DNA from 4 places in the Neobacillus phoenicis genome. Region 4 is predicted to be linked to each of the others. Evidence: riboswitches for the same ligand, from Rfam matches in the RefSeq annotation. Region 4 holds a riboswitch; each other region holds the start of a gene.
The links. A riboswitch is a leader RNA that binds a small molecule or an ion and turns the genes downstream of it on or off. The one in region 4 is predicted to bind lysine.
Positions count from the first base shown of each region.

Region 1 (4,319 bases), 1.4 Mb from region 4:
TTAAACTCATCCATATGTGCGGTGAACGTTTCACCGTTCTCAGTCACCAATAATTGCTTCATCTCCTCGTACGTCATGACTCTCGACTTCCAAGGATTCTGAACATATGGTTCTCCGCTCAATGCGCTGTATTGCTTATATCTTTCTTCAAAAGACGAGAGTGCATTGGTAAAAGCAATATCGGCCTGTTCTCTTAATTTTTCAAGCACGTCCTTTGGAGACCAGGAATGAATAAAGAAATTGTAATAGACATAGGCAGCTAACGCCGTTTGAACCGTATAAGACGGCTTCAAATCAGTTTGTTTTAACGAAACAGGCGGCACTGTCGTTTCTCCAAACGCTTCGTTACATAGCTCTGGATTGTAGTTGATTTGTCTCGTCAGTTCAGCCGCGATAAAGTTGGGATCTAATCCCTCAAAGGCAGAGCCAACATGCGTTTCTGCTCCCGTAATAAAAAATGACGGCAGCAGTTTTCCGACCGTGCCCTTATAGATATACCGATTGTCATCGCCTTCATAGCGCGGCGCCACGAAATCGGCATTAATCGCAGCAGAATAGGCGAAATCATGTTCATTTTTCCAGCGTTTCAATGTTTTTAAGGCAGAAAGTACACCGTGTGAGCTGTCTTCCTCATCACATTCCGCTAAAAGAACTAGATTTCCGTCTAGCTCTTCTGGATGCTCCGAGTAATATTTTAACAGATAGAGATGACTAGCGACGCCGCTCTTCATATCAAGGACGCCACGGCCAAACATCCAATCTCCGGACTGTAAATGATCCTTTGCAGAAGCAGGCAACTCTTCGTTTTTCAAGGATTCCATCAGCTCATCTGGATAGCAGGCCTGATCTTTCAGGTGGGTAAAATCATCAATGCCAACAGTATCCGTATGACCCATGAGGATGACGGTTCGATTGCTCGTTCCCTTTGTTCCTTTGACAAACGCCAGTACATTATAGCGCTCTTGATGATCGTTGTGTGTTTGCTCTAACACAAGATGACTTGGGTTTTGTGAAAAATAGGTCCAAGAAGAAATCATGGAATATAAAGCCTGGGCAATGGCTTTTTCGCCATAAGTATTAACGACACTTTCAATGTTTACGAGCTGTTTTGTGAATGCCAGTACATCTTCTCGACATTGCAACATACGCCTAACCTTCTTTTCTATAAAATTAGTATTTCTATCATTGTACTTGGAGAATTGTCCAGCTCCAGCGCCTAGCCCCTCGGGTCAAATAACCTTCGGCAATAAAAGTCAAATTTTTCTTGCCGAAGAACATTTGCCTGTCGGGGCTGACCAAGGCGCTTCCGCTTTTCTAATAAATTGGTATTTTAGAAAAATGTATCTCAGAAGTTAAAGCTCCGTCAAGACTTTTCATTTGGTTAGAAATTCCATTAAAAACATTATTGCATTTGTTGGAATATTTTATTATACTGAAAAAAGTTTCGTCAAACTAAATATAAAAATCCTCGTCTTTAAGCATTAGATGGGGTAGAGGTCGCGATTTTTATTAGTATCCTATGGGAGATTCAGTGAAATCTATGAAAATAGGAAAAAGGATCAATCGCCGAAGCTTCTGAAATCACTTTTTTCAGAAAGCTGGGTCTGCACTCGAATAGGGGCAGAACTGTCACAATTCCAAGGAATTGTGGAGAGCTATCTTCACCAATGCTGATCGATGAGGGTGTGCACGACACCGTCATACGCATATGTGACGGTGTCTTTTTATTATCAAAGGGGGAATATTTATGAAAAAGTTTGCAATTTTATTAGCTGCAGCGATGATGTTACTTTTATCTGCTTGCGGTACAGAGAAGGCTGACGGGGAAAAAGCAGCAAAAGCTAGCAGTGGCAAGCATGAATTAGTGAAAAAAGGGGCCTTAACGTTCTCAATGACTGGACAATATCCGCCGTTAAACTTTAAAAAAGACGGTAAATTAACTGGATTTGACGTTGAAATCGGAACAGAAATTGCGAAGAGAATTGGACTTGAAGCCAATCCTGTAACAAACCCATGGGAAACGATTATTCAAGGGTTAAAGGCGAAGAAATATGATGCAATTATCGGAAGTATGACAGCTACACCTGAGCGTGATAAGCAGGTTGACTTCACAAATCCATATTATCTATCTGGTGCACAGATTTTTGTAGCGGAAGGCAACAACGAGATCCAGTCTAAGGAAGACCTGAAAGGGAAAACAATCGGAGTTATTCAAGCGAGCACTTGGAAAGACATGGCTGAAGATCTATCTGACCAGGTGAAAGGCTACCCAACAGACGTCAACGCCCTTCAAGACTTAGCACTTGGCCGCTTAGATGCTGTTATCACTGACAAAATTGTTGGGGTAAGTGCAAAAAATGAAAAAGGCTTAAAAATCAAAGCAATCGGTGAATTGTTGAACGAAGACCGTGTAAGCGTAGCGGTTGCTGAAGGTAACAAAGAGTTAGCTGACAAAATCAACGAAGCCATCCAATCAATGATTGACGATGGCACATACGAAAAAATCAGCATGAAATGGTTCAACACCAACGTAATGGAAAAGTAAGAAATTATGTCGAAGGGGGACTGTCCCCCTTCGACATAATTTAATAAAGGAGGTAAGCCTCGTGGTTTTTTTAGATAATATTATTAGTATTTTTAGTGAGCATGGAATTGCTTTTTTGAAAGCTTCTTGGATGACGATCTCTATTACAGCAATCTCTTTATTATTTGCGATGGTGATTGGTATCATTTTTGCCGCCTTTAAGATCTCCACTAGTAAACTATTAAATCGCATTGCCGACATCTATATTGGGATTATTCGCGGCACCCCACTGATTGTTCAGATCATGTTCTTATATTATGGACTTGCCAACATCGTGAACTTGGATAGCTTCACGGCGGGGGCATTAGCATTGGGTGTTCACGCAGGAGCTTATATCGCAGAAATTTTCAGAGGAGCCGTTCAATCAATTGATCGTGGTCAGATGGAAGCGGCCAGATCGCTTGGAATGACCTACTCACTCGCGATGAGAAGAATTATTTTCCCACAGGCTTTCAAAAGATCAATTCCGTCCCTTGCCAATCAGTTCATTATCGGCTTAAAGGATTCTTCACTCGTTGCCTATATTGCGGTAACAGACCTTTACAACACGGCCCTTAGTGTTCAAGGGGAAAACTATATGCCGTTTGAAACGTATTTTGTCGTTGGAATCTATTACTTAATTATCGTCCTCATTTTCACATGGATTGCCAACCGTTTGGAAAAGAAACTGGATGTTAGTAAGCCGAAGGAGGTACGTGTCGCATGATTGATGTTCGTAATCTATCTAAATCCTTTGGGAAGCTGGACGTGTTAAAAAATATTGATTTACAAATCCATGAACAAGAAGTGGTCGTACTGATTGGTGCCAGTGGTTCTGGAAAAAGTACGTTGCTTCGCTGCTTAAACTTTTTAGAGGTGGTAGAGCAGGGAGAGGTTACGATTGATTCTGAAAAAATTGATCTCACCAAAACAAACTTGAATAAAGTGAGAGAAAAGGTAGGAATGGTGTTTCAGCACTTCAATCTTTTTCCGCATAAAACGGTGTTAGAAAACATTATCGAAGCCCCGATTTTTGTTCGAAAAGAAACGAAAGAAGCCGCCAGTGCAAAAGCGATGACCCTTTTGAAAAAGGTAGGCCTCGCCGATAAGGCAAACTACTATCCAGAGCAGCTGTCTGGCGGGCAAAAGCAGCGGGTGGCGATTGCAAGAGCGTTGGCGATGGAACCGAAAGTCATGCTGTTTGATGAGCCAACTTCGGCATTGGATCCTGAGCTAGTAGGGGAAGTGCTTCAGGTTATGAAGGACCTTGCTCGCGAAGGGATGACCATGGTTATCGTTACCCATGAAATGGGCTTTGCCCGAGAAGTGGCTGACCGCGTGATCATGCTGGCGGACGGCAAAATAATAGAAGAAGGACATCCAAGCGAGATTTTCGTGAACCCTCAGCATGAGCGGACACAGCGGTTCTTGAATCAAATCTTATAGAATCCCTTTTAAAATGACGTGTGAATTGCCACACGTCATTTTTTCACTTACTAAAGTAAAAGGCGCATTTCTTCGAGAAGGAGAAATTCGCTTTATTATTGAAGTATTGTTGTAGGTTGGTTTAACAAGATAAAAGAGGGAGTTGAAAAATGAAATTTAATAAAGAAGTAGTTAAAAACTTAGATCATGGATATGAAGATATAATAGAGTTATCTAGGAGTTGTAAATTTTCTGACTGTACTCATATAAACGAGATTGACTGTGCAGTTAAAAAAGCAATTTCTGAAGGTACTCTTCCAGAAGAAAGATT
Region 1 covers NZ_CP154847.1:1,176,041-1,180,359, forward strand. Annotated here, with positions in the region: gene AA0X95_RS06230 (M20/M25/M40 family metallo-hydrolase) at 1-1,145, opposite strand, end outside; lysine riboswitch at 1,484-1,666, shown strand; gene AA0X95_RS06235 (ABC transporter substrate-binding protein) at 1,748-2,545, shown strand; gene AA0X95_RS06240 (amino acid ABC transporter permease) at 2,607-3,290, shown strand; gene AA0X95_RS06245 (amino acid ABC transporter ATP-binding protein) at 3,287-4,009, shown strand; gene AA0X95_RS06250 (hypothetical protein) at 4,159-4,319, shown strand, end outside.
Region 1: another riboswitch for lysine. It lies ahead of AA0X95_RS06235 (ABC transporter substrate-binding protein); the one in region 4 lies ahead of AA0X95_RS13610 (amino acid permease).

Region 2 (4,319 bases), 700 kb from region 4:
CAAATGACGGATGAAATTTCTCGGTTTTTAAATGGCGGATATAAGGATATTAAAAAAGAATTAACCGAAAAAATGACAGCAGCGGCAGAAGAATTGGATTTTGAAAGAGCAAAGGAATTCCGTGATAAAATCGTTCACATTGAAACCATCATGGAAAAGCAAAAGATCACCATGACGGATTTCACGGATCGTGATGTGTTTGGTTATGCTGTTGACAAAGGCTGGATGTGTGTACAGGTCTTTTTTGTGCGCCAAGGAAAGCTGATTGAACGGGATGTTTCCATGTTTCCTATTTACAATGAGCCAGAAGAAGAAATCCTTACGTTTTTAGGACAATTTTACCAAAAGGCCAACCACTTTAAGCCAAAGGAAATTCTGATTCAAGATGAAATTGATTTGAATATGACTGCACAGCTTCTAGAAGTAAAGGTTCTTCAACCGAAAAAGGGACAAAAGAAGGATCTTGTTAACCTTGCGATTAAAAATGCAAAAATCGCTTTGAATGAAAAGTTTTCTTTAATTGAGAAGGATGAAGAACGTACCATTAAGGCAGTTGAAAACCTTGGAAAGTTACTTGGAATCTACACGCCGCATCGGATTGAGTCCTTCGATAATTCAAATATACAAGGGACAGATCCCGTTTCAGCAATGGTTGTGTTTACAGATGGGAAAGCGAATAAGAGAGAATATCGAAAGTATAAAATCAAGTCTGTAAAGGGACCGGATGATTATGAATCAATGAGGGAAGTAACCAGAAGAAGGTACTCAAGAGCATTAAAAGAAAATCTTCCTCTACCGGATCTTATTATAATTGATGGTGGAAAAGGACATGTGGAAGCGGTTAGGGACGTTTTAGAAAATGAATTAGGATTAGATATTCCACTTTCGGGTCTTGTAAAGGATGAAAAACACCGTACGTCACAATTGTTATACGGTAATCCTTTAGAAATTGTTCCACTTGAACGAAACAGTCAGGAGTTTTATTTGCTGCAACGTATTCAAGATGAAGTTCACCGCTTTGCTATTACCTTTCACCGCCAAATACGTGGAAAGAGCGCCTTTCAATCCTTATTGGATGATATTCCTGGCATTGGGGAAAAACGTAAAAAGTTATTGCTTAAACAGTTTGGATCTGTGAAAAAAATGAAAGAAGCGACTATGGAGGAATTTACCGACATTGGTATTCCATTAAATGTGGCAGAAGAGTTAATGAAAAAACTTCAAGAATAGTTATTGTCAGAATAAATTGACCATGCTATAATTAGTGAAAATTTAAATTACTATCACTTTATAGTACTAAAGTGAAGGTAGAGGTGCGAGCTTCAAGAGTAGTGATTCTGAGAAGGATGAGCTTCAAGGAAGAATCATGAAAGGGAATGTTCGCCGAAGTAAGGAAAGTCTCATTTCTTTCTTTGCTGGTCCTGTATTGAATAAATGCCGGATTGTCAAGACGCGTGTCTTGGAGAGCTATCTTACGTTATTTGTACAGGAATTTATTTTTCGTGTTCAAAAAGCAATGAGATGCCTCTCATTGCTTTTTTATTTATGTTTTTGTAGCAAAATAGGTAGAGCATAACTGAAAGAAGGGGAAATGATGGGTTTAGTTGTTCAAAAATTTGGGGGAACCTCCGTTGGCAGTGTAGAAAGAATTTTAAATGTAGCAGCCTGTGTAAAAGAGGAAACAGATAGAGGCAATAATGTTGTTGTCGTTGTTTCTGCCATGGGGAAATCAACGGATCAGCTCGTTGGTCTAGCAAAGGAAATTTCCAAACAGCCAAATAAACGGGATATGGATATGCTCCTATCGACAGGCGAGCAGGTAACGATCGCTTTATTATCCATGGCCCTAAATCAACAAGGTCTACCAGCGGTTTCCTATACAGGGTGGCAGGCAGGAATTGTAACAGAGCCGGTCCATGGAAACGCACGAATTTCTAATATCAAAACAGAATCCATTAAAAACCAACTTGCAGAAGGCAAGGTTGTTATTGTAGCCGGATTCCAAGGGATAACTGAAGAAGGGGAAATCACCACTCTTGGTCGAGGGGGTTCTGATACGACAGCGGTTGCCCTGGCAGCAGCGTTAAAAGCAGATAAATGTGATATTTACACGGATGTAACGGGTGTATTTACAACAGATCCGAGATATGTGAAAGATGCCCGTAAGTTATTATCCGTTTCCTATGATGAAATGCTGGAGCTTGCTAATCTAGGTGCAGGTGTACTGCATCCAAGAGCGGTAGAATTTGCTAAAAATTATCAAGTAAGACTTGAAGTTCGTTCAAGCATGGAGAAAATCGAAGGAACAGTCATTGAGGGGGAAGCAACAATGGAACAAAATTTAGTTGTACGTGGTGTTGCATTTGAAGATGAGATTACAAAGGTTACCGTTTTGGGGTTAACTAATTCCTTAACCAGTTTATCAACCATTTTTACAACTCTTGCTCAAAATCATATCAACGTTGATATTATTATTCAAAGCACAACAGAAGGGGGAACGGCTAATTTATCATTCTCCATACATACCAATGATCTGTTAGAGACATTAAAGGTATTAGAAGACAATAAGGCTGTACTTGGTTATGAACAACTTGATGCAGAAAATAAACTAGCGAAGGTTTCCATTGTGGGGTCAGGAATGATTTCTAATCCGGGTGTGGCTGCGAAAATGTTTGAAGTGCTAGCCTCAAACGACATCCAAATTAAAATGGTCAGCACATCTGAAATCAAGGTGTCTGCTGTTTTAGAAGAAAAGAAAATGTTAAAAGCAGTTGAACTCCTACACAGCGCATTTGAGCTTGGAAATTAATAAGAAAAGGCTGACTCGTTCAATTCGAGTCAGCCTCTTTGCGATGATCAAGGAAAGTATAAATTCGACTTCGAGAATTGTCCAGCTCCAGCGCCTAGCCCCTCGGGTCAAATAACCTTCGGCAATAAAAGTCAAAGTGCGGACGTTTCTTGCCGAAGAACATTTGCCTGTCGGGGCTGGTCAAGGCGCTTGCGCTTTTCTTACTAAATTACATCTTTACGATCCCATTTAACAGTAAATTGGACTTTGTTTGCTTTTTTTACAGGGTGTTCAAACGCTTCTGCAATCACTTCTTTTTGCAGTTCAATTTGTTGGGCAAGGAAGCCGGCTTCGAGTTGGAAGAAGTGTTCTGCTTTTGATTTTACACGAGAAACAATAAGTGGACTTATTAGTTCAAATTCGATTTCATTTTTCGTCTCTTTTATGATTTCAAGCTGTCCCCAAGAAGCATTAGTAAAAAACTCAACTAATGTTTCGTGGTCAGGTAATGGGAACTTTCGTGCAAGACGTTTTCCTGCCCAGTATAAGATTTCAGGGGTGTCTTTGCCTAGAATCTCTGGCAAAAGGTATTCCCTAATGATTTCATACCCAAACATTGAAATGGTTCTTGGTTCTGGCTCTTCATAATTCAAATGTTGATTAACGGCTGTACTTTCTTTCACAAGCTTCCCCTCTTTCTATCATTCTATTATATACAATTTGATTTATTTTTCAGTACTGATTTGCTGAAAATGTGAATAAATCCTTATGTGAATGATATATTATTTCGGAATATCTTATCTTATTTATCATCATAATTATCTTATCCGTTTGAGAGGAAATACCAACCGTAAGATGTTGGTAATTAAATGTAATAATATGGGTTGTGTGGGGAACTGAAGCAGCTGTTTTTATTAAATAGGTACTATCCTATTATAATATCAATATATTTTAAAAATTTTATTTTTTGATAAAGATTGTGTATCCGTTTTCTTGACGCTCTATGTCGATGGGAGTAAAATGGACATGTCACATTATTGTCACAGTGGTATTGGGTTAAGTTTCTTTAAGGGGTACATAAGAAGAAAGAGCTTAACATCATTTTTTAAAAATTAAGGGGGGTAAATGTATGGCGGGGAATCGAGAGTTTGCTAATCGCAGATTACATTCGCTGCTAGGGGTCATTCCAATTGGAGTGTTTCTTACACAGCATCTTGTAGTCAACCATTTTATCACTGGAGGTCCAGAGTCTTTCAATAAGGCAGCAGGCTTCATGGGAAGTCTACCATTCCGCATTGTCTTAGAAACTGTAATTATTTATTTACCATTACTATTTCATGCAATCTATGGACTTTATATTGCTTTTACCGCTAAAAGTAATGTAAAAAGATTTGGTTTCTTTAGGAACTGGATGTTCATGCTTCAACGTGTATCGGGTGTAATCACGCTCATCTTTATTACGTGGCACGTTTGGCAAACACGTGTAGCAGCGGCGTTTGGTGCGGAAGTATCCTATGATATGATGCATAAT
Region 2 covers NZ_CP154847.1:1,921,148-1,925,466, forward strand. Annotated here, with positions in the region: gene uvrC (excinuclease ABC subunit UvrC) at 1-1,230, shown strand, start outside; lysine riboswitch at 1,301-1,478, shown strand; gene AA0X95_RS09860 (aspartate kinase) at 1,595-2,809, shown strand; gene AA0X95_RS09865 (YslB family protein) at 3,013-3,471, opposite strand; gene AA0X95_RS09870 (succinate dehydrogenase cytochrome b558 subunit) at 3,918-4,319, shown strand, end outside.
Region 2: another riboswitch for lysine. It lies ahead of AA0X95_RS09860 (aspartate kinase); the one in region 4 lies ahead of AA0X95_RS13610 (amino acid permease).

Region 3 (4,319 bases), 120 kb from region 4:
AAAATTCGGTAATCTTACCTCATACCATAATAGAAGATAATGTTTGGCTGGAAAATTCTGTAGTAGGAAGTCAATCTCTTATAAAGAAAGGTGTGATTATTGGGTCAAAAACACCAGAAAAGTATTTAATGGTAGTAGGAAATCAGGTTACCGTTGACCCGGCTATTGAAGAGGTTCAATTTAAAAATAGTGTTAAATCAGTTTTATCTTAGGTAATAGACAAAGAAGAGGTTGACCCATTCTATAGAGTCAACCTCTTTTTCTATATATGAATAGTTTTTATAACGTTAATGTTATCCGCGTCTTCCGCCTCGGCCACCACGTTTTGTTTCTGTGTTGCGCTTAAGTGAAGATAAATTTTCTTCACTAGACTTTAAGAACTTAGCCATTTTATCTTCAAATGTTTCTTTAGGTTTAAAATTACCTTTTGGACGGAAGTCTTTTGAACGGTTATCAGATCTTCCCTGCCGTGGCGGGCGTTGTGAATAAGATGATGTTTCAGGTTTTTCTATCGCTTTTTTAATGGATAGGGCAGTTTTACCATCCTTTTCACTAATTACTTTAACTTCAACCATGTCGCCTACTTTTAGATGGTCATTAATATCTTTTACATAGCTTTCTGCAACTTCGCTAATATGCACTAGACCTGTTGTACCTCCAGGTAATTCGACGAATGCTCCAAAATTAGTGATTCCTGTTACTTTTCCTTGGACTTTGCTGCCTACTTCAACTGACATGAAATCTTTTTCCCCCTCAATAGTGTTAAAACTACTTAATTATAACAAATTTTCAAGGGAAATAGAATCAATCGAATAGATTTTTCTAACTTTTTTTTGAAATATCTTCTATTGAAATATTCATTAATAAAAATATTTTCTCTATTAACTGAATACCTTTAGTAAACTGATTGGAAGGCTATTCTGTAATGTTTGTTGTTCTACATCCGTTAATGGGACAAGTGGTAATCGTACACCACCTACAGGTACACCAATCATTTTTAATGCTGCTTTTACTGGTGTTGGGCTTGGTGCTGCAAACAATGCTCTCATTACTGGAAGGAGGTTACGATGTGCTGTTGCTGCCTCCTTAAGATTACCATTATTAAAATTATTGATCATTTCTTGCATTTCATTTCCAATGATATGCGAAGCAACAGAGACAACTCCTGTGCCACCAATTGCTAAAACAGGTAATGTTAATCCGTCATCCCCACTATAAAGTGTAAAGTCACTAGAAGTGTGGCTAATGATGTCGGACATGGCATCAAGGTTTCCGCTTGCTTCTTTGACAGCAACAATATTATTAATCTTGGATAAACGGACGATTGTTTCGACAGTCATATTAACCACACTTCGTCCTGGGATATTATATAGCATGACCGGGAGTGATGTAGATTCGGCGATTGCTTTAAAGTGTTGAAATAATCCTTCTTGAGATGGTTTATTGTAGTAGGGAGCAACCAGCATAATTCCATCAACACCAGCATCCTCAGCTTGCTTTGTTAAGCTAATAGAGGCTCTTGTGTTATTGGAACCAGTTCCTGCAATGACAGGAACTCTGCTATCAACAACATCTACAACAAATTTAAATAGGTCCACTTTTTCTTCAGTCGTTAATGTGGGAGATTCACCCGTTGTTCCAGCTATAACTAATCCATCAGAACCATTAGCGATTAAATAATTAATGAGTTCTTTTGTTGCAATATAATCAATGTCCCCCTGTTGATTAAATGGCGTAACCATCGCAGTTAAAACTTGGCCAAAATTCATCTTTCTCACCCTTTAAATATTTTTTTTAATTAGAGCGGGGAAGGCAGCTTAATAGTCAACGCAAAAAAGCAACAGCGAGGGTTCGCTGCTGCAATAGAAACATGATTTAATAATTGTTCCCATGCGTGAGATAGCCCTCCATATAGTTACCTATATGACAGTTCTGTATTTATTCAATAGCAGAACCAGCTTCAAGATATATGAGTTTCTTTCAGCTTCGGCAAATTCCCCTTTTCACAATTGTCAGTGGATCTCATTCTCCTCGAATTGAGTACTCATGGTTTTTGCGCCTCTATCCTCACTTCAAATGGTATTGAAGTAAGAAATATTTAATTGACTGTTACTATAACAGAATTTCTATTATTATACAAGTTATTTGGAAGGTTTATAAAAAAAAGAGGCCAATCAAGAGTTGATAAGAAGTAATATTAATCTATGAAAATGTTAAATAATAGTAAATGTCATATAGAACATAAACAGAGTGGATGTGTTATTTTGATCGAAGAATTAGTAAAAAATCATTTAAAAGAACACTACGGTGATTTTACACTTGTCCGATTAACAGGAGGATATACAAATGAAACCTTCTTATTAAAGGGGACTCAGCCTTCATTGGTTGTAAAAGTAGCGAAGACAAATAATAAAGATTTCGAAAATGAAATCAATAGTTTAAATTTTTTGCAAGAAACAGAGGTAGTACCGAAAATATATAACTTAGTAGAAACAAATCAATTTAAACTTGTGGTCATGGAGTATAGACAAGGATTACACGGTCAATCAATCATAGAGAATCATGATATTGAGACAACAAAAGTACTGTTTAAAAGCTTAGGAGAAACACTTGCAAATAGGATCCATATTAAGAAACATCCTATAACTTCAAAAGGAATTAGAAAATGTACTATAAATGAAATGAACTTAAATTTGGACTTTGTTCCTGAAATTCTTATTTCAAGATCAAGGGACATATTACAACACATTAATGAGTCAAAGAAAGATTGGGTTTTAACGCATGGTGATTATGGTGTACATAATGTCTTATTTTCAGCTGAATCCGGTCTTACAGTATTAGATTGGGAATGGTCTGAATGGGCTGATCCATTAACAGATATAATCTGGGTCTGCTGGTTTACAAAGCTTCATTATCCTGAACAGGCAGATTTATTAAATCGTTTGTTTTTAGAAGAATACAAGAAGTATAATCAAGTCAAACTTTCCCCTGAAAAAGTAAAGGCTTACAGTTTATATAAAGTTTGGAAGGTCTTACAAAAAGTTGAACAAGCGCCACAAGCAGTTCAGGAGGAATGGATTCGCAGATTAAAATGGACGATTGACACAGAATTAGTAAGCTCATCAATGTATTATTAGCAATTTCAAAAAAAGAGGGGGTTTAATTATGTATCTAATGTCTCACAAAATGAATGAACAATATGCTAAAGAAGTATTGGGGTGGAAATATAACCAGCCATATGATTTTTATGATAATGAATTAACAAATGAATCCCTTCAAGAATTATTGAATGGCAGTTATTATGCTGTAGTTAATGCTGAAAATAAATTAATAGGTTTTTTTTGCGTGGGAGAGTCTGCCCAGGTTCCAACAGGTCACCAGTTTGGAGCCTACCTTGATGGTTTTATTGATTTTGGACTTGGTATGCATCCCGGAGAAACTGGAAAAGGAAATGGCTATGAATACTGTACATTTATCCTTGACCTGATCAAAGAAAAATATAAAAACTTTCCTATCCGCTTAACTGTGGCCAATTTTAATAAAAGGGCCATTCATCTTTATGAAAAAATGGGATTTGTTAAGAGTAAAGAATTTAATTCAAATGATTATTCCTTTTCAATAATGGTTAAAGCATGAGTCTTTAAATATTAAGGCTGTGTTAAACATGAATGTTGATTTCCGCTCCAGGTGCTTCGCTTTCCGCGGGAGTGCCGGGGAGCCTCCTCGTCGCTTCGCTCCAATCAACATTTTCTATAAAAACAACATTAACTTTTAACACAGCCAATATTTAAAAGAAGCTTGAGGATGTTCCGAATCTCAAGCTTCCTTGGGTGATAAAGTATTAATTATATTCTTTTACTAAATCTTTTGTGCTTCTAACTGTATCAATAGGACGAATCATTTTTTCAATTTGACCACGTTTTGTTTCTAAGAATGGAGGCAAAGATAGTTTTTCACCGAGTGTTTCATAGGGCTCATCCCCCATAAATCCAGGACCATCTGTAGCGAACTCAAATAAGATTTGAGGTGCTACTCTTACATATAATGACCCAAAAAAGTAGCGGTCAACAAAACCAGAGGTACCAAAGCCGAACCCTTCAATACGAGTCATCCATTCTTCCAAAACCGTACGATCCTCCACACGAAATGCTGCATGATGGACAGTACCAAAGCCTTGTTGCGATGGGGGCAGTACTGCATTGTATTCGACAACTACTTGGGCACCATTACCGCCTTCTCCTACTTCAAATAAGTGAAAAGCATCCTCTTGTGCAATTTCTTTAAACATAAGAACTTTTTCCATCATTTCTTTAAAGTAA
Region 3 covers NZ_CP154847.1:2,749,299-2,753,617, forward strand. Annotated here, with positions in the region: gene AA0X95_RS14295 (hypothetical protein) at 1-212, shown strand, start outside; gene AA0X95_RS14300 (S1 domain-containing RNA-binding protein) at 294-737, opposite strand; gene dapA (4-hydroxy-tetrahydrodipicolinate synthase) at 882-1,769, opposite strand; lysine riboswitch at 1,893-2,072, opposite strand; gene AA0X95_RS14310 (phosphotransferase) at 2,265-3,137, shown strand; gene AA0X95_RS14315 (GNAT family N-acetyltransferase) at 3,166-3,636, shown strand; gene AA0X95_RS14320 (ring-cleaving dioxygenase) at 3,842-4,319, opposite strand, start outside.
Region 3: another riboswitch for lysine. It lies ahead of dapA (4-hydroxy-tetrahydrodipicolinate synthase); the one in region 4 lies ahead of AA0X95_RS13610 (amino acid permease).

Region 4 (4,319 bases):
AATTTATTTTTTAATTAAGTCAAAATCGGATGAATATTGTTTTACAAATAATGCCCTAATTCACCTTGATGGTACAAGTGCTACAAGCAAGAAGCGAATGCTGCATCGATACAGCTATGCAACCAATCGGATTTCTGATGTTAAACTTGAAACAGCTGGGACCGTGGACCTTGATGTTGAAATTAAGTTCAAAATTGGCTCACAGCCTTTCTCAATTGACGTTCATAAGAAACATATTGAGGAAGTAAAGGATTTATATAAAGCTTTAATAAAAATTTCCGAAATATCTCATGAAAATGAAATCAGCCTTCAATTTGCAAAACAAAGCCTTGATGTTGCCTCTACTACTCTAGGTCGAATAACAAGTCCGGATAGCAATTTAGTTGTTCAATTTAAAATGCTGAACCAAGCGGCTTTTCAATGGCTAGATGATAGTAAAAAACAGTATTGTGTGAAAGATTTTGGGTATGTATTTGAAAAATACATTAATAATTAATAAAAAATGGGCCGCACTATTAGATAGTGCGGCCCATTTTTATTAAGAGGGACTAGGACGATGAAACAGTCCCATTACTTCAATCGTTTCAGTAATATTGACAAATGCAGTAGGATCTACCTCAACAATAAGATTTTTTATCTCATTCAGTTCATATCGTGATATTACTGTTATTAAGACATTTCGTTTATTATTTGAGTAACCGCCAACCCCATCCATAATTGTCAATCCTCGGTACAGATTGGTTAACAGATGTGACCTCATTTCTTCACCTTTATCTGTTATTATCATTATCGTTAGTTTAGCATGGTCCGTATAGATGGAATCAACTACTTTACCTGTTACAAATATAGATACTAAGGTATTCAGTGCAGCATCCCAATTAAACAAAAATCCACTTATCAAAATAACAACTGCGTTCATCCCTGATAGAAGTGTGCCTATTGGAAAGTCCTTTTTTCTTGAAACAATCATACCAATAATATCAAATCCGCCTGTAGAACCTGAACTTCGGAAAACAATGCCTACCCCAAGACCTGTTAAAGCACCACCAAAGATGGAAGACAATATCCTATCATTTGCAATTTCATAGACAGGTACAACATAGAGCCCAACAGATATGATGAGCACTGAAAAGATCGAGTTCATAATAAATTTTTTGCCTAACATTTTGTACCCAATAACCAGTAACGGAAAATTCAAAAGGAAATTTGCTAAACCAGTATTAAGAGGCGTAACCATACCTAATATCATGGAAATACCACTCAGTCCACTGCTTAACACTTCGTGAGGTATTAAAAAAAGGTTAAATGCCAGTACAACAATTAGTGATCCCGTAATAATTCCAAAAATCCGCATGGAAAATACCTCCGAACACTGCCATCATTTATATTTAAAAATAATACCGATTATCATTTTTAAAGTAAATTTAATAGTTTTTTTCCAAAAGATTTAATTATCTGTTAATTAGCATAAGGTTGTAATAGCAAAAAAGTTATTGGAGTAAAATATATTGACAAATGTACGATATTATTTATACTTTAGAAATATAATAATTTTATAAGCTAAATCCTCATCAAACCGATGAGGTAGAGGTCGCGGTTTTTATTAGTATGGCGGATGAGATGCTGAGACATTTTTGACTCCGTTTGAAAGGAAAAACTGCCGAAGTGTGCTTTATTCTCTGAAAAAGCATGCTGGGGCTGTCTCCAAATAGGAACAGAACTGTCACGAATGGACCTACCAGCCATTCGTGTTGAGCTATCTTTCGGAAGGTATGATGCGGGGTATTGATAATGCCATCGATTCTACTTCGATGGCATTTTTTATTCCAAACTCCTTCTCGAAAAAAAGAAAGAAATCAAAAAAGGAGTAAAGATTATGCAAACAGCAAGAGTATTAAAAGAAAATGAATATAATGGTGGTTTATCACCTAAAAAAGAACCCTCTGAGTTAAGACGAAGCCTTAAATCTCGACACCTTACCATGATTTCACTTGGAGGAACCATTGGTACTGGTTTATTCCTTGCTAGTGGAGGAGCCATACACTCAGCTGGACCAGGCGGGGCCATTCTCTCCTATATCATTATTGGTTTAATGGTTTACTTTTTGATGCAAGGTTTAGCAGAAATGGGAGCCTATATGCCTGTTGCCGGAAGCTTTAGTACGTATGCAACTAAATTCGTCGATCCTTCCCTAGGTTTTGCACTAGGTTGGAATTACTGGTATAACTGGGCCATCACCATTGCAGCTGAGTTAGCTGCCGTAACAATGATTATGAAATTCTGGTTTCCACATACACCATCATTCATTTGGAGCGGAATCTTTTTAGTCATTATGTTTCTATTAAATTATCTTTCTGTTAAAGGGTTTGGTGAAGCAGAATACTGGTTTTCATTAGTAAAGGTGGTAACGGTTATTGTCTTTATCATAACTGGTACGCTAATGATTGTCGGTATCATGGGAGATGAAGCAATCGGCATCAAAAATTTCACAGTTGGTGACGCCCCTTTCCACGGTGGTTTCATGGCAATGTTAGGAATTTTTATGGCCGCAGGATTCTCCTTTCAAGGAACAGAGCTTTTAGGTGTTGCTGCAGGTGAAACGGAGGATCCAAAGAAAGCAATTCCACGAGCGGTCAAACAAGTATTTTGGCGGATTCTTTTATTTTATGTTTTAGCTATTTTAGTAATCGGTCTTCTTATTCCCTATACAAATGAAAACTTAGCAAATGGTGATGTTACGGTTAGCCCCTTTACTCTTGTTTTTCAAAAAGCAGGAATTGCTTTTGCTGCTTCTGTCATGAATGCAGTTATTTTAACAGCTGTGTTATCAGCGGGTAATTCCGGTATGTATGCTTCTACTCGAATGCTATGGGACTTAGCACGTGAAGGCAAAGCTCCAAAGTTTCTAGGGAAACTAAATAAAAATGGCGTTCCTGTCAATGCTCTTATCGCAACAACTTTAGTCGGCACCTTGGCCTTTCTTGCTTCTTTCTTCGGAGATGGAACGGTGTATGTTTGGTTATTAAATGCATCTGGTATGTCCGGATTTATTGCTTGGCTCGGAATTGCAGTCTGTCACTATCGATTCAGAAAAGCTTTTATCGCGCAAGGCAAGGACTTAAGTTTATTACCATATAAATCAAAATTCTTCCCCTTCGGTCCTTTTTTCGCCTTTGCTGTTTGTGGATTCGTTGTTTTAGGACAAAACTATTCTGCCTTTATTGGAAGCAGTATCGATTGGAATGGTGTATTGGTATCTTATATAGGGTTACCGCTTTTCCTTATCTTATGGATGGGATATAAATTCACCAAGAAAACTAAATTAATTCCTTTAGATAAATGTGATTTATCAAACTAAAACGCAAATAAAAAACAGACTCACACAAGAGTCTGTTTTTTATTTGCGTTTATGCTTCTTCCGCAGTCCATACATATAAGTCTTCAATCTTGCAATTCAATTCTTTGGAAATAGTCATTGCAGAATTTAAACTCATTACTTTCTTGGATAAATAGTCATTGAGTTGAGTTCTAGGTATACTGGTGTTCTTTTCCAAACTATCCAAATCCATGCCGTTTTTAGATAATAAGGCCTTGAGGTTACTCTTTTTTGCTTTATAATTTGTCAAAATGACACCTCACTTTCATCTATCATAGCATAGGGGCATTAAAAATGAAAGGAAAAGGAATCCCTCCCAGTTTTTAACTTTAAAGTATAACCTAAAGGAAGGACAAATAGAATAAATTAATTTGTGTTATACTTAAGTTGTAATATAGAAGGGGTGTAATTAAATGAAGAATTCAAATAACCGTTATAGTAGCGGTCAAACTGTAAACATTAAAGAAACTGGTGAAATGGTCACCATTTTAAAGTGGCAGTATGTAAAAAATATGAAGAGATACTCCTATACCGTTAAAGAGCACCCAGGTACGTTTTATTTTGAAGAAGAATTACAGTAAGAAAAGCGCAAGTGCCTTGGTCAGCCCCGATAGGCAAATGTTCTTCGGCAAGAAAAGTCCGCCTTTTGACTTTTATTGCCGAAGGTTATTTGACCCGAGGGGCTAGGCGCTGGAGCTGGACAATTCTCGAAGTCGAATTTTATGCTTGTTTATAATGTGAAAAATCAAAAAAAGACCAATTCACTGAATGAATTGGTCTTTTTGGCTTAAAATTCTGCATTTCCTGGAGTTCTTGGAAATGGTATAACATCTCTAATGTTTGTCATACCAGTTAAGTACATAATCAAACGTTCAAATCCTAGGCCATAACCAGAATGTTTAGTTGCACCGTATTTTCTTAGCTCTAAGTACCACCAGTAATC
Region 4 covers NZ_CP154847.1:2,625,276-2,629,594, reverse strand. Annotated here, with positions in the region: gene AA0X95_RS13620 (PH domain-containing protein) at 1-496, shown strand, start outside; gene AA0X95_RS13615 (YitT family protein) at 539-1,354, opposite strand; lysine riboswitch at 1,578-1,767, shown strand; gene AA0X95_RS13610 (amino acid permease) at 1,877-3,358, shown strand; gene AA0X95_RS13605 (helix-turn-helix domain-containing protein) at 3,408-3,626, opposite strand; gene AA0X95_RS13600 (hypothetical protein) at 3,790-3,957, shown strand; gene asnS (asparagine--tRNA ligase) at 4,164-4,319, opposite strand, start outside.